Regions from separate parts of the Promicromonospora sp. CA-289599 genome, predicted to be linked through region 2. Evidence: predicted binding sites of a transcription regulator. Region 2 holds the regulator's gene; the other holds the start of a gene.

Region 1 (5,871 bases), 4.6 Mb from region 2:
AGCACGATCGTGCGAACCGGCCGCGAGCGCCGGGTGTCAGTCGCCAACGTCTGTCTCTTCTCGTGTGCGCACCGGGATACGTCCGGTGCGGGTTCGGCGCCGCCCGGGGTTACCGGACGGCGCGGCCGTCACTTACCGTCTGCTTCGGCGTCCCGCCGCTGCTGCTCCTGGTACTCGCGCTTGGCGGTGTCCAGCTCAGACAGGTCGTCGGGAACGTCCTTCGTGTCGGGGCTGATCGTACTTGCCGTTTCGCCCTCTGTTGTGACTTCGGACTCATCGGACGCGTCGTCGGTGTCCGCGTCGTCGGCGAGGGGCTCCTCGATCTTCTTCGAGATCGCGGCACGGAGCCACGTGGTGGGGCTGCCCGGGAAGGACTCGATGGTCACCTGGTCGGTCTCGTCATCGACGTCGATGACGGTGCCGATCATGCCGGAGGCGGTCATGACCTTGGTCCCGACCGTGAGGTTGTTTCGGAACTCCGCGGCCTCGCGCTGCTGCTTGCGGGTGCGGGAGGACATGAAGAACATCACCACGAGGAGGATCGCGACGAGAATGAGCATTTCCACGGTAAGGGTCCCTGTTCGATTGCGGTGTCGGATGAGCAGCGCTCGTATGTCGCGCACGTTCGACGAGGATCCAGCCCAGTGTAGTGCCGGGGCCGGATCCTCGGGCGCCCCCGCGGGGAGCGCCACGTGATCAACGTCAGGGCTCGGGCAAAGTTCCCGGGCCGCACGACACGCAGACGCAGCCCGAGACGCGGAACGTGTGTGCCCTCGCAACACATGGGCACACACGTTCCAGCGGATCAGATAGGACCAGACCAGAACCCCGTCCAACCGAAGACAATGTTGTAGGTTCTCGCCCTTGCGGCAGGGTAGGCCGCCACGTTGCCCCAGTTAACCGTCACATTGCCCGCGGTCCCACAGCCAGCGTTGTACCACGTGCGAGATCCGCTCGTGTTAAAGCCACGTACCTGAAGGCAAGCAGAACCCTCGGACGCTGCGTTGGTGTTCCACTCATAGTATGCCTTCAACCCCGGACGCCCGAGGAGGGCAGTCTGGCACCGCGACTCACCGCTCCAAGCGCCACCCGGCAGAGCGCCGATCAGGATGCTGTGGCACCGCGCCGCAAGCTCTAGAGCCCTCCGCTCCTGCCCTTCCACCAATTGCCCGTTCGGGTAGTAGAACAGCGTGCCCGGCCGAATGTCGTCGGCGATCTTGACGTCCGACTTCTGCATCACCTCGGGCAGCGACACGATTACCTCGCGCGAGATGTGCGGGTTCGCCTTTGCGACCGGCAGGTTCTTGTAGCCGTCATCCGCAACAGCGGGGGCTGGGATCGCAAGGGCAGAGAAGCCCAGGACCAGAGCAACCAACATGACTGAAACAGATCTCGTTCTCATAGACCCTCCTCCATCGCCGGCGCCGGCCCGTCCGACACCGAAGATCAGGATCCGGCGACATGCCCCCGTGACACTGACAAGCACGCAACAGCCATACAACCAGCCGCCACCCAGAAGGGTGCGGATCCTTCACCGGAAGGACTGTATGTCATTTTGCTTACCCAAGCGAGAAGATATCTGAGCTCTGGCGAGCTTTCATCTACTGTTGACAAGACATGTTTTACTCTCGCAGTGACTGATCTTTACCCTTCGCTCGACACCGGAGGTGTGAGTCCCAGGTGCTCCCATGCCGCGGGGGTCGCCACGCGACCCCGCGGGGTACGCCCGATCAGGCCCTCGCGCACGAGGTAGGGCTCGGCGACGGTCTCCACCGTCTCGGCCTCCTCGCCCACGGTCATGGCCAGCGTGGACAGGCCAACGGGCCCGCCGCCGAACCGGGTGCACAGTGCGGTGAGGACCGCGCGGTCGAGCCGGTCCAGGCCGATGGGGTCGACCTCGTAGACCTCGAGCGCGGACCGCGCGGCGTGCAGGTCGAGGCGTCCGTCGCCGCGCACCTGCGCCCAGTCGCGCACGCGGCGCAGCAGGCGGTTGGCGATGCGGGGGGTGCCACGGGAGCGGCCGGCGATCTCGTGCGCCGCCGCGTGCTCCAGGTGCACGCCGAGCAGCCCGGAGGAGCGCAGGATCACGCGCTCCAGCTCCTCGGCCGAGTAGTAGTCCATGTGGCCGGTGAAGCCGAAGCGGTCCCGGAGCGGGGCGGGCAGCAGGCCGGAGCGGGTGGTCGCGCCGACGACGGTGAACCGCGGCAGTGCCAGCGGGATCGCCGAGGCACCGGCGCCCTTGCCGACGATGACGTCGACCCGGAAGTCCTCCATCGCGACGTACAGGAGCTCCTCGGCGGGGCGGGCCAGGCGGTGGATCTCGTCGATGAACAGCACGTCCCCCTCCTCCAGCGAGGACAGGACGGCGGCCAGGTCGCCGGCGTGCTGGATCGCGGGGCCGCTGGTGAGCCGCATGTGCGCGCCGAGCTCGGCCGCGATGATCATGGCCAGCGTGGTCTTGCCGAGCCCTGGCGGCCCGGACAGGAGGACGTGGTCGGGCGGGTTGCCGCGGGCGATGGCCGCCTGCAGCACCAAGGAGAGCTGGTCACGTACCACCCGCTGGCCCACGAACTCGTCCAGGCCCTTGGGCCGCAGCGCGGCCTCGGCGGCGCGCTCGATCTCGTCGGCGCTCGGGGCGACGATCCGGTCCCGCTCGCCGGTCGTACCCGTGCCGGTGGTCGAGCCCGCCGAGACCTCAGCCACGGTGTCCTCCCAGCAGGCGCAGCGCGGCACGGAGCGTGGTCGCGACCTCGTCGGCCGCTATCGCGTCGGTCCCGGCGTCGGCGAGCACCTTCGCCACGGCGTCGTCGGCCTGCTTGGCGGGCCAGCCGAGGCCCGCCAGGGCCTCGACCACGCGCTCGGAGTGGTCGCCCGCGTTCGCGGCGGGCTCGGCCACCGGGCCGACGCCCGTGAGCGCCTCCGACGGCGGCCCGAGCCGGTCCCCCAGCTCGAGCACTATGCGCTGCGCGCCCTTCCTGCCGATGCCCGGGACCCGGGTCAGCGCGGCGAGGTCCTCACCCGCGACCGCCCGGCGCAGCGCGTCCGGGGTGTGCACCGCGAGCATCGCGAGCGCCAGGCGTGGCCCGACGCCGGACACTGTCTGCACCACCTCGAACACGTCGCGCTCGTCGGGGTCGCCGAACCCGTACAGCGTCATCGAGTCCTCGCGGACCACCATGCTCGTCGCGACGCCGGCCGTCTCGCCGACGCGCAGCGTGGCCAGCGTGGTGGGCGTGGCGTGCACGAGGTAGCCGACGCCGCCGACGTCGACCACCGCGCGGTCCAGGCCCACATGGGCCACGGTTCCCGTCAGCGAGGCGATCACGGGGTCCCCCTTCTCGGGTCGTGGATGGGGCCTCGGTGATCCAGCTCGTCGAGGCCCACTCGAACAGTCGTGCGACGACCCTAACAAGCCGGACCACCCGGTCCCTCGCACCACGCCGCCGTCGGCATCTGCCCGCACCCCTGCCCGGCCGAGCCTGGCACGGCTAGCGGCGGGGGCGCTGCTTCGCTGCCTGTTCCGCAGCGGCCCAGGCGCGCTGCGCCGGGGTGAGCTCGTGCCGGTCGCCGCCCTGCAGCGCTCCGGCGGGGCGCCACAGGTGGCAGACGGCGAGGGCCAGCGCGTCGGCGGCGTCGGCGGGTCTCGGTGCCTCGTCGAGGTCGAGGATGCGGGTGATCATCGTCGTCACCTGGGCCTTGTCGGCACGGCCGGAACCGGTCACCGCGGCCTTCACCTCCGACGGCGTGTGCAGGGCGACGGGGACGCCTCGGCGGGCCGCGGCCACCATGGCCAGGCCCGCCGCCTGGGCGGTCCCCATCACCGTGCCGACGTTGTGCTGCGCGAACACCCGCTCGACCGCGACGACGTCGGGCACGTGCTCGTCGAGCCACATGTCCAGATTCTCGGCGATCTTGAGCAGCCGCAGGTCGGTGGACAGCTCCGGCTCGGAGCGGATCACCCCGACCGCGACCATCCGCGCCCGGCGCCCGGGCAGGGAGTCCACCACACCCACTCCGCACCTGGTCAGGCCCGGATCGACCCCTAGTACGCGCATGGCGTCAGGTTCTCATGACGCCGGGCAGGGTCTCGACAGGCTCGACCAACGGCTACCTTCTAGGTCACTCCTCTTCGTCGAGGGCGGCCATGACCTCGTCGCTCGCGTCGAAGTTCGCGAAGACGCTCTGCACGTCGTCGCTGTCCTCGAGCGCGTCGATGAGGCGCATGATCTTGCGAGCACCCTCGACGTCCACCTCGACCTGCATGGAGGGGTGGAAGATCACGTCGGCGGAGTCGTACTCGATGCCGGCTTCCTGGATGGCCGTACGCACCGACACCAGGTCGGTGGCCTCGGTCAGGACCTCGATGACCTCGCCCTGGTCCGTCACGTCCTCGGCGCCGGCGTCGAGAGCGGCGAGCATGACCTCGTCCTCGCCCACGCCGTCGGCCTTCGGGACCACGATCAGGCCCTTGCGGGAGAAGAGGTACGACACCGAACCCGGGTCCGCGAGGTTTCCGCCGTTGCGGCTGAACGCCAGGCGCACCTCGGAGGCCGCGCGGTTCTTGTTGTCGGTGAGGCACTCCACCAGCACGGCGATGCCGTTGGTGCCGTAGCCCTCGTACATGATGGTCTGGTAGTCGACGGCGTCGGCGCCCTCGCCCGAGCCACGCTTCAGCGCGCGGTCGATGTTGTCGTTGGGGACCGACGACTTCTTCGCCTTCTGGACCGCGTCGAACAGCGTGGGGTTACCGGCGAGGTCGCCACCACCCGTGCGCGCCGCGACCTCGATGTTCTTGATCAGCTTCGCGAAGAGCTTGCCGCGCTTGGCGTCGATCGCGGCCTTCTTGTGCTTGGTCGTGGCCCACTTTGAGTGACCTGACATGCCTCTACCTGACTCCTTGCTTTTCCGATGGCTTTATTGACTTCGGGTTTCAATACGGGGTCGAACGGTAGCGGGGAAAGCGCTCAGCCGCCCGCAACCATGCCGACGAACAACCCGTGCACTCGTGTGTCCCCCGTGATCTCGGGGTGGAAGGCGGTGGCGAGCAGCGGACCCTGCCGTGCTGCGACGATCCTACCGGCGGCCGCCACAGGACGGCCCTGCGTATCCACGGCGGGGATGCGCGCCAGCACCTCGACGTCGCGCCCGGCCTCCTCGATCCAGGGGGCGCGGATGAACGCGGTACGCACAGGCCCGCCGCCGTCGACGTCGGGGATGCCCACGAGGTCGAGGTCGGTCTCGAACGAGTCGACCTGCCGCCCGAACGCGTTGCGCCGCACGACCACGTCCATGCCGCCGACTGTCTGCTGGTCGGCGGTCCCGTCCAGGATCCGGTCGGCGAGCAGGATCATCCCCGCGCACGACCCGTACACCGGCAGACCCTCCTTGATCCGGGTCTGCAGCAGGTCGCGCAGCTCGAAGATGCGCAGCAGCTTGTCGATGGTCGTGGACTCCCCGCCGGGGAGCACGAGCCCGTCGACGGCGGCCAGCTCGGCCGGGCGCCGGACGGACACGGCGTGCGCGCCCACGGACTCCAGGGCGGTCAGGTGCTCACGGACGTCGCCCTGCAGGGCGAGGACGCCGATGGTCGGTGTACTCACAACTATTCATTCTACGTGCGGCTCAGTCGTCGAACTGCTCGCCCAGGTGCCGGACCTGTCCGTCCCAGCCCGCCACGAGGTGGTCGACGACGTCGGGCAGCTCGGGTGGGAACACCTCCAGCGGCTGGTCGCGCAGCTCCGCCGCCGTCAGCCAGGCCAGCTCGTCGAGCAGCTCCCGCTCGGCGGGGGTCCAGCCGACGTCCGTCATCTCCACCGCCTCCGGCGTCCGCGCGAGGTAGAAGACCTCGTGCTGACGGCACGTCTCGGCGAA
Region 2 (5,871 bases):
ACCGCCGACGTGCTGTGGTGCTCACGCCCTGACAACAACTGGGGCGGGTTCGCCGACAACGTGACCCGGCTGCACGCGGCGCCGCTGCACGTGGCTGGTCTGATCCGGATGCACCTGCTGGGCGAGGCGACGGGCGTCTTCACGTCGGCCACGCTGGCGCTGGGCGGCACGTTCGACGCGGTGGCCGGCACGCTCGGCCTCAAGGGCGAGGATGCCCCGCCGTGGCAGGGTCTCGACGCCGGCAGCCCGTTCGACTACCCGCGCCAGGGCATCCTGTACATCGCGCGGCACCTCCCGGCGCCCGGCCGCGAGCCGACGACGGAGGCGCAGCTCGACGAGATCGCGGAGCTGATCACCGCCGCCGGCGGCCGCACGCTCGGGCTCTTCTCCTCGCGTCGCGCCGCGAACGCCGCGGCCGAGGCCATGCGCGAGCGGCTCGACCTCCCGATCCTGGCGCAGGGTGACGACCAGCTGCCCACGCTCGTGCGCGAGTTCGCCGAGGATCCGGAGGCATGCCTGTTCGGCACGCTGTCCCTGTGGCAGGGCGTGGACGTGCCGGGTCCGTCGTGCCAGCTCGTGCTGATCGACCGCATCCCGTTCCCGCGCCCCGACGACCCGGTCAAGGCGGCACGCGCCAAGGCAGTGGAGCAGGCAGGCGGCAACGGGTTCATGGCGGTGTCCGCGCAGCACGCGGCACTGCTGCTCGCACAGGGGGCCGGGCGCCTCGTGCGGAGCATGGACGACAGGGGAGTGGTGGCGGTCCTCGACCCGCGCCTCGCGACGGCCCGCTACGCATCGTTCCTCACTCGTTCGATGCCGGGGTTCTGGCCGACCACCGACCCAGCACTGGTGCGCGCCGCGCTGGCGAGGCTCGACACCTAGTCCGGCTCGACACCTAGTCTGGGGAGCATGGCAGCCCTTTCGGACATCCCGGCCGACCGGTCCTCCGGCACCCGCACCACCAAGATCGCTGTGGTGGGCGCGGGCGCGGTGGGCTCCACGCTGGCGTTCGCCGCGCTCGCGCGGGGCTCGGCGCGGACCATCGCCCTGCACGACGTGAACCGGGCGAAGGTCGAGGCCGAGGTGCTCGACCTCCAGCACGGCCTCATGTTCACGCCCCAGGCGCAGGTGATCGGCTCGGACGACGTCGGCGTCTGCGCGGGAGCTGACGTCGTGGTCGTGACCGCGGGGGCGAAGCAGAAGCCAGGGCAGACCCGGATCGACCTCGCCGAGGGAACGATCGGCCTGATGCGCGACATCCTGCCCGGTCTGGTCGACGTCGCGCCGGACGCCACGTACGTCATGGTGACCAACCCGGTGGACGTCGTGACCTACGCGGCGCTCAAGATCTCCGGCCTGCCGCGCGAGCGGATGTTCGGCAGCGGCACGGTCCTGGACTCCTCCCGGCTCCGCGTGGTGCTCGCCGAGCGCTGCGGCGTGGCGGTGGGGAACGTGCACGCGTACATCGCCGGAGAGCACGGCGACTCGGAGATAGCGCTGTGGAGCTCGGCCTCGATCGGCGGCGTGCCGCTGCTCGACTGGGAGCCCCTGGGCGGCAAGCAGCCGCTCGACGTCGCGGTGCGTACGGAGGTGCACCGCGAGGTGGTCGACTCCGCGTACCGGATCATCTCCGGCAAGGGGGCGACCAACTACGCCGTCGGCCTGGCTGCTACCCGCATCATCGAGGCGGTGCTCAACGACGAGGGCCGGATCATGCCGGTGTCCTCGCTGCTGGACGACTACCACGGCATCAGCGACGTGTGTCTGTCCGTGCCGTCGCTCGTGGACCGGCGGGGTGTCACGGCCAACGTGCGGGTGCCGATGTCCGACGACGAGCTGGCGGGCCTTCGCGCCTCGGCGGAGAGCGTGCGCGCGGTCCAGAAGCGCTTCGGCTTCTGACGCAGCGGCCGTACGGCCCCAAGGACGACGAGAACGGGGTTGTGTTCCTGCCGGATCGGCATCGGAACACAACCCCGTTCTCGTCGTCCTTGGACGCCCTACCGGCTACAGGGACCGCAGCACCGCGACCACGCGGCCGAGGATCTGGGCCTCATCGCCGGGAATCGGCTCGTAGGCCGGGTTCTGCGGCAGCAGCAGCACGTGACCGTCGGTCTGCTTGAACGTCTTGACCGTGGCCTCGCCGTCGATCATGGCGGCGACGATCTCGCCCTGCTCCGCGACGTTCTGCTGCCGCACGACCACCCAGTCGCCGTCGCAGATCGCGGCGTCGACCATCGAGTCGCCGGCGACCTTGAGGAGGAACAGCTCGCCGTCGCCCACCAGCTGGCGGGGGAGCGGGAACACGTCCTCGACGACCTGCTCGGCAAGGATGGGGCCACCGGCCGCGATCCGGCCCACGAGCGGCACGTACGACGGCGGGGGAGTGCTGGCGTCGTCGGGCACGGAGCCACCCCAGTGGACCTGGCCGCTGCGGCGCGGCTCGGGCCAGTGGATCTCGCCGCGCGTCGGCTTGTCGACCTGCTCGGCCATCGGCTCCACGAGCTCCATGGCGCGCGGCCGGTTGGGGTCGCGGCGCAGGAAGCCCTTCTTCTCGAGCATCTGGAGCTGGTGCTTGACGCTCGACGGGCTGGCCAGCCCGACGGCCTCGCCGATCTCGCGCATCGACGGCGGATAGCCGCGCGTCTCGAACGACTGCCGGATCGTGTCCAGCACGAGGCGCTGCCGTTCGGTGAGGCGGTCTGTCGGCGAGATCGTGTGCACGTCAGCGACCGCCTTGTCGGCTGGCGTGTCCAGCGTGGCGACGCCGGAGGCTGCCGTGTCGACGGCTCTCGTGTCGCTGGTCCCGTCCCGTCCCGTCATGCCCGTGCCCCTCCCGTTCCGACAAATGTTCTCCTGTGCGCTACCCACTCTAGGTCACAAACGCGCTCGGCTCAAACGAATGTTCGAGCGTGTCTCGACATGGACGGTGTCCCGTGCTACACAATGGTACGGGCGTTCGACGAACGCTTGTATGAACGACAGAAGCTCTGCACACTTCGAGGAGGGGCCATGGGGGACGTGATCCCGCTGCGGCAGTACACCCCGACGTATGAACAGGCGTATGCGCCGTCGTATGGCCGGGCGTACGCACCGGCGGCCGGACCGGCTGCGGTTCGTGCGTACACCCCGGCGGAGGGGCGCACGCTCGCCGACCGGCTGGGCCTGGCCGGCCTGCGGCTCACCCGGCGCGGCCGCGTGGTCCTCGTGCTGCTCGCCATGCTGCTGGTCGCACCGATGGTCACGTGGGGGGCGACGGCGGTCGCCAGCTCCCCGGGGGAGCCCACCGAGGTCCGGGTGCATGCGGTGCAGCCGGGCGAGACGCTCTGGGGCTTCGCCCAGGAGGTCGCGAGGCCCGGCGAGGACGTGCGGCACGCGGTCGGCAGGCTGCAGGAGCTGAACGGGATGTCGACCGGCAGCGTGCGCGTCGGGGAGCTGTTGCTCCTGCCCAAGGAGTGACCGAAGGCGTCGATTCACCGACGAATGTTGCGGCTATGTTGCAAGGGGGTGGTTTGCCCGCTTACGGTCGGGGCGCGACCGGAGGCCTCCGGTCGATGGTCGACCACGCAGGAGTGAGCATGCACTGCCCGTTCTGTCGCCACGCCGACTCGCGCGTGGTGGACTCGCGGACTGCCGACGACGGCCTGTCGATCCGGCGGCGGCGGCAGTGCCCGAACTGCAACCGGCGGTTCACCACCGTGGAGACCGCGAGCCTGTCCGTGGTCAAGCGCTCCGGCGCCACCGAGCCGTTCAGCCGCGACAAGGTCGCCGCGGGTGTGCGCAAGGCGTGCCAGGGGCGTCCGGTGAGCGACGACGACCTGGCGATCCTGGCCCAGCGGGTCGAGGAGACCCTGCGGAGCAACGGCAGCGCGGAGATCGACGCGTACGAGGTGGGTCTCGCCATCCTCGGCCCCCTGCGCGAGCTCGACGAGGTCGCCTACCTCCGGTTCGCGAGCGTCTACCAGGCGTTCGACTCGCTCGAGGACTTCGAGAGCGCGATCACCTCGCTCCGCGCGGAGCGCGCCGAGCGGGCCGCCGCCGCTCAGGCATAGGAGCCGGCCCGGCCCGGCGCGCCGTCGTCGGCCGCGCTCGCCCAGGTGAAATCCAAAAATGTTGGCACCCGGCTGCGCCGTGGTGCAGGCTGGGGCCGACGACGGACCCGATCGAGGGACCCCCGGAACAAGAGGAGGTGATCGGTGTGACGGACGAGAAGCCCAATGCCGAGGTGGCCGAGACCAAGGGTGTTGAAGAGCCCAAGGTCGCGACAGCGCCGAGCACGGACGCGAAGGCGAAGTTCAAGGAGGCTCTGGACCGCAAGAACGCGGCTCGGAGCCGGACCTCCGCGGGCGATGTGAACACCGGCGCGGTGCACGGCTCGGAGACGACCGGCCCCGTGCAGAAGATGTTCCGCCGCAAGTCCGGCTGATCCATCGGTGATGGAGGCCGCTGACCTGGTGAACGACCAGGTCAGCGGCCTTGTCTTTCGGCGCTGCCTCAGCTGACCGGTGTGAAGTCCCGGCTCCCGAGGAAGGCCGGTCGAGCCTTCTGCGCTGCGAACGGCTCGACCGCGGTGTTCTCGACACTGTTGTAGACCAGGAAGATGTTCGATCGGGGGAACGGCGAGATGTTGCCGTTGGAGCCGTGCATGCAGTTGCAGTCGAACATGATCGCGCTGCCGGCCTTGCCGGCGAGAACGTCGATGCCGTGCGAGCTGGCCATGCGGGTGAGGATGTCCTCATCCGGGGTGCCGGCGTTCTGCATCACCAGTGACGACTTGTAGTTGTCGTTCGGCGTCCGGCCGGTGCAGGACACGTAGGTCTTGTGCGTGCCGGGCATGATCATCAGCGGGCCGTTGAACGAGTAGTTGTCGGTCAGCGAGATCGAGATGCTGACCGTCCGCATCCGTGGCAGGCCGTCCTCGGCGTGCCACGTCTCGAAGTCCGAGTGCCAGGCGAAGTCGCCGCCACCGAAGCCGGGCTTGAGATTGACGCGGCTCTGGTGGATGTAGACGTCGGAGCCGAGGATCTGCCGGGCCCGCCCCACCACCCTGGGGTCGCGTGCGATCCGCGCGAAGATCTCGCTGGTCCTGTGCACCTCGAAGATGGTCCGCACCTGCTGCGAGGTGCCTTCGATGATCGTGCGCTCGTCGGCTCGGACCTCGGGGTCGGTGGAGAGCCGCTGCAGCTCCGCACGAAACTCCTGCACCTCGTCCGGCGTGACCAGGTCCTCGAATGCGAGGTAGCCGGTCCGGTCGAAGCCGTCCAGTTCGTCCTGGCCCAGCGGGCCGTCGGCCGCGCTGCCCCACACCACCTTGTCCTGGCGCGGGATCTCGGAGGCGTCGCCTTCGACACGGGTGGGGTACAGGTCCTTGCTGGTGGTGTCCGTCGTCATACGGCAGCCTCCTCCTGTGCGGTCTCGTGCGTGATGAGCGGGTAGACGCCGTCGGCGTCGTGCACCTCCCGGCCCGTGACGGGCGGGTTGAACGTACAGATCAGCCGCATGTCCGTCGTGGGGCGCATGGTGTGCTTCTCGTTGCCGTCCAGCAGGTACATCGTGCCGTCCGAGATCTCGTGCACCTCGCCGGTCTCCCGGTTCTCGAGCTGTCCGGTACCGCCCACGCAGTACACGGCCTCGACGTGGTTGGCGTACCACATCTCGGTCACGGTCCCGGCATACATGGTGGTCTCGTGGAACGAGAAGCCCGCGCCTTCCTTGGCGAGGACGAGCCTGCGGCTACGCCAGGTCTCCGACCGCACGTCGCGGTCGGTGCCGTCCAGGTCGGCGATCCGTGTGACGATCACTTGTCTTCCTCTCCTCGGCGGTCCGTCTCTCGGTGGTGGTTCCCGCCCTGTATGCCGGCGTCCGGCGTGGCCT

What was found. The regulator LexA, encoded in region 2, represses DNA repair genes until DNA is damaged. The targets are predictions, from matches to a motif close to TCGAACANNTGTTCGA.
Region 1: the regulator LexA is predicted to act here: its motif matches at 3,385-3,400, upstream of ruvA (Holliday junction branch migration protein RuvA).

Annotation. Positions count from the first base shown of each region.
Region 1 is NZ_JBNJNI010000001.1:191,254-197,124, forward strand. Features, by position in the region: gene secD (protein translocase subunit SecD) at 1-47, opposite strand, end outside; gene yajC (preprotein translocase subunit YajC) at 129-560, opposite strand; gene ACQEVI_RS00800 (hypothetical protein) at 806-1,402, opposite strand; gene ruvB (Holliday junction branch migration DNA helicase RuvB) at 1,645-2,703, opposite strand; gene ruvA (Holliday junction branch migration protein RuvA) at 2,696-3,325, opposite strand; gene ruvC (crossover junction endodeoxyribonuclease RuvC) at 3,489-4,055, opposite strand; gene ACQEVI_RS00820 (YebC/PmpR family DNA-binding transcriptional regulator) at 4,120-4,881, opposite strand; gene pdxT (pyridoxal 5'-phosphate synthase glutaminase subunit PdxT) at 4,965-5,600, opposite strand; gene ACQEVI_RS00830 (NUDIX hydrolase) at 5,623-5,871, opposite strand, start outside.
Region 2 is NZ_JBNJNI010000001.1:4,771,167-4,777,037, forward strand. Features, by position in the region: gene ACQEVI_RS21250 (ATP-dependent DNA helicase) at 1-882, shown strand, start outside; gene ACQEVI_RS21255 (L-lactate dehydrogenase) at 910-1,899, shown strand; gene lexA (transcriptional repressor LexA) at 2,005-2,820, opposite strand; gene ACQEVI_RS21265 (LysM peptidoglycan-binding domain-containing protein) at 3,010-3,456, shown strand; gene nrdR (transcriptional regulator NrdR) at 3,576-4,049, shown strand; gene ACQEVI_RS21275 (DUF5302 domain-containing protein) at 4,196-4,423, shown strand; gene thpD (ectoine hydroxylase) at 4,492-5,388, opposite strand; gene ACQEVI_RS21285 (ectoine synthase) at 5,385-5,798, opposite strand; gene ectB (diaminobutyrate--2-oxoglutarate transaminase) at 5,795-5,871, opposite strand, start outside.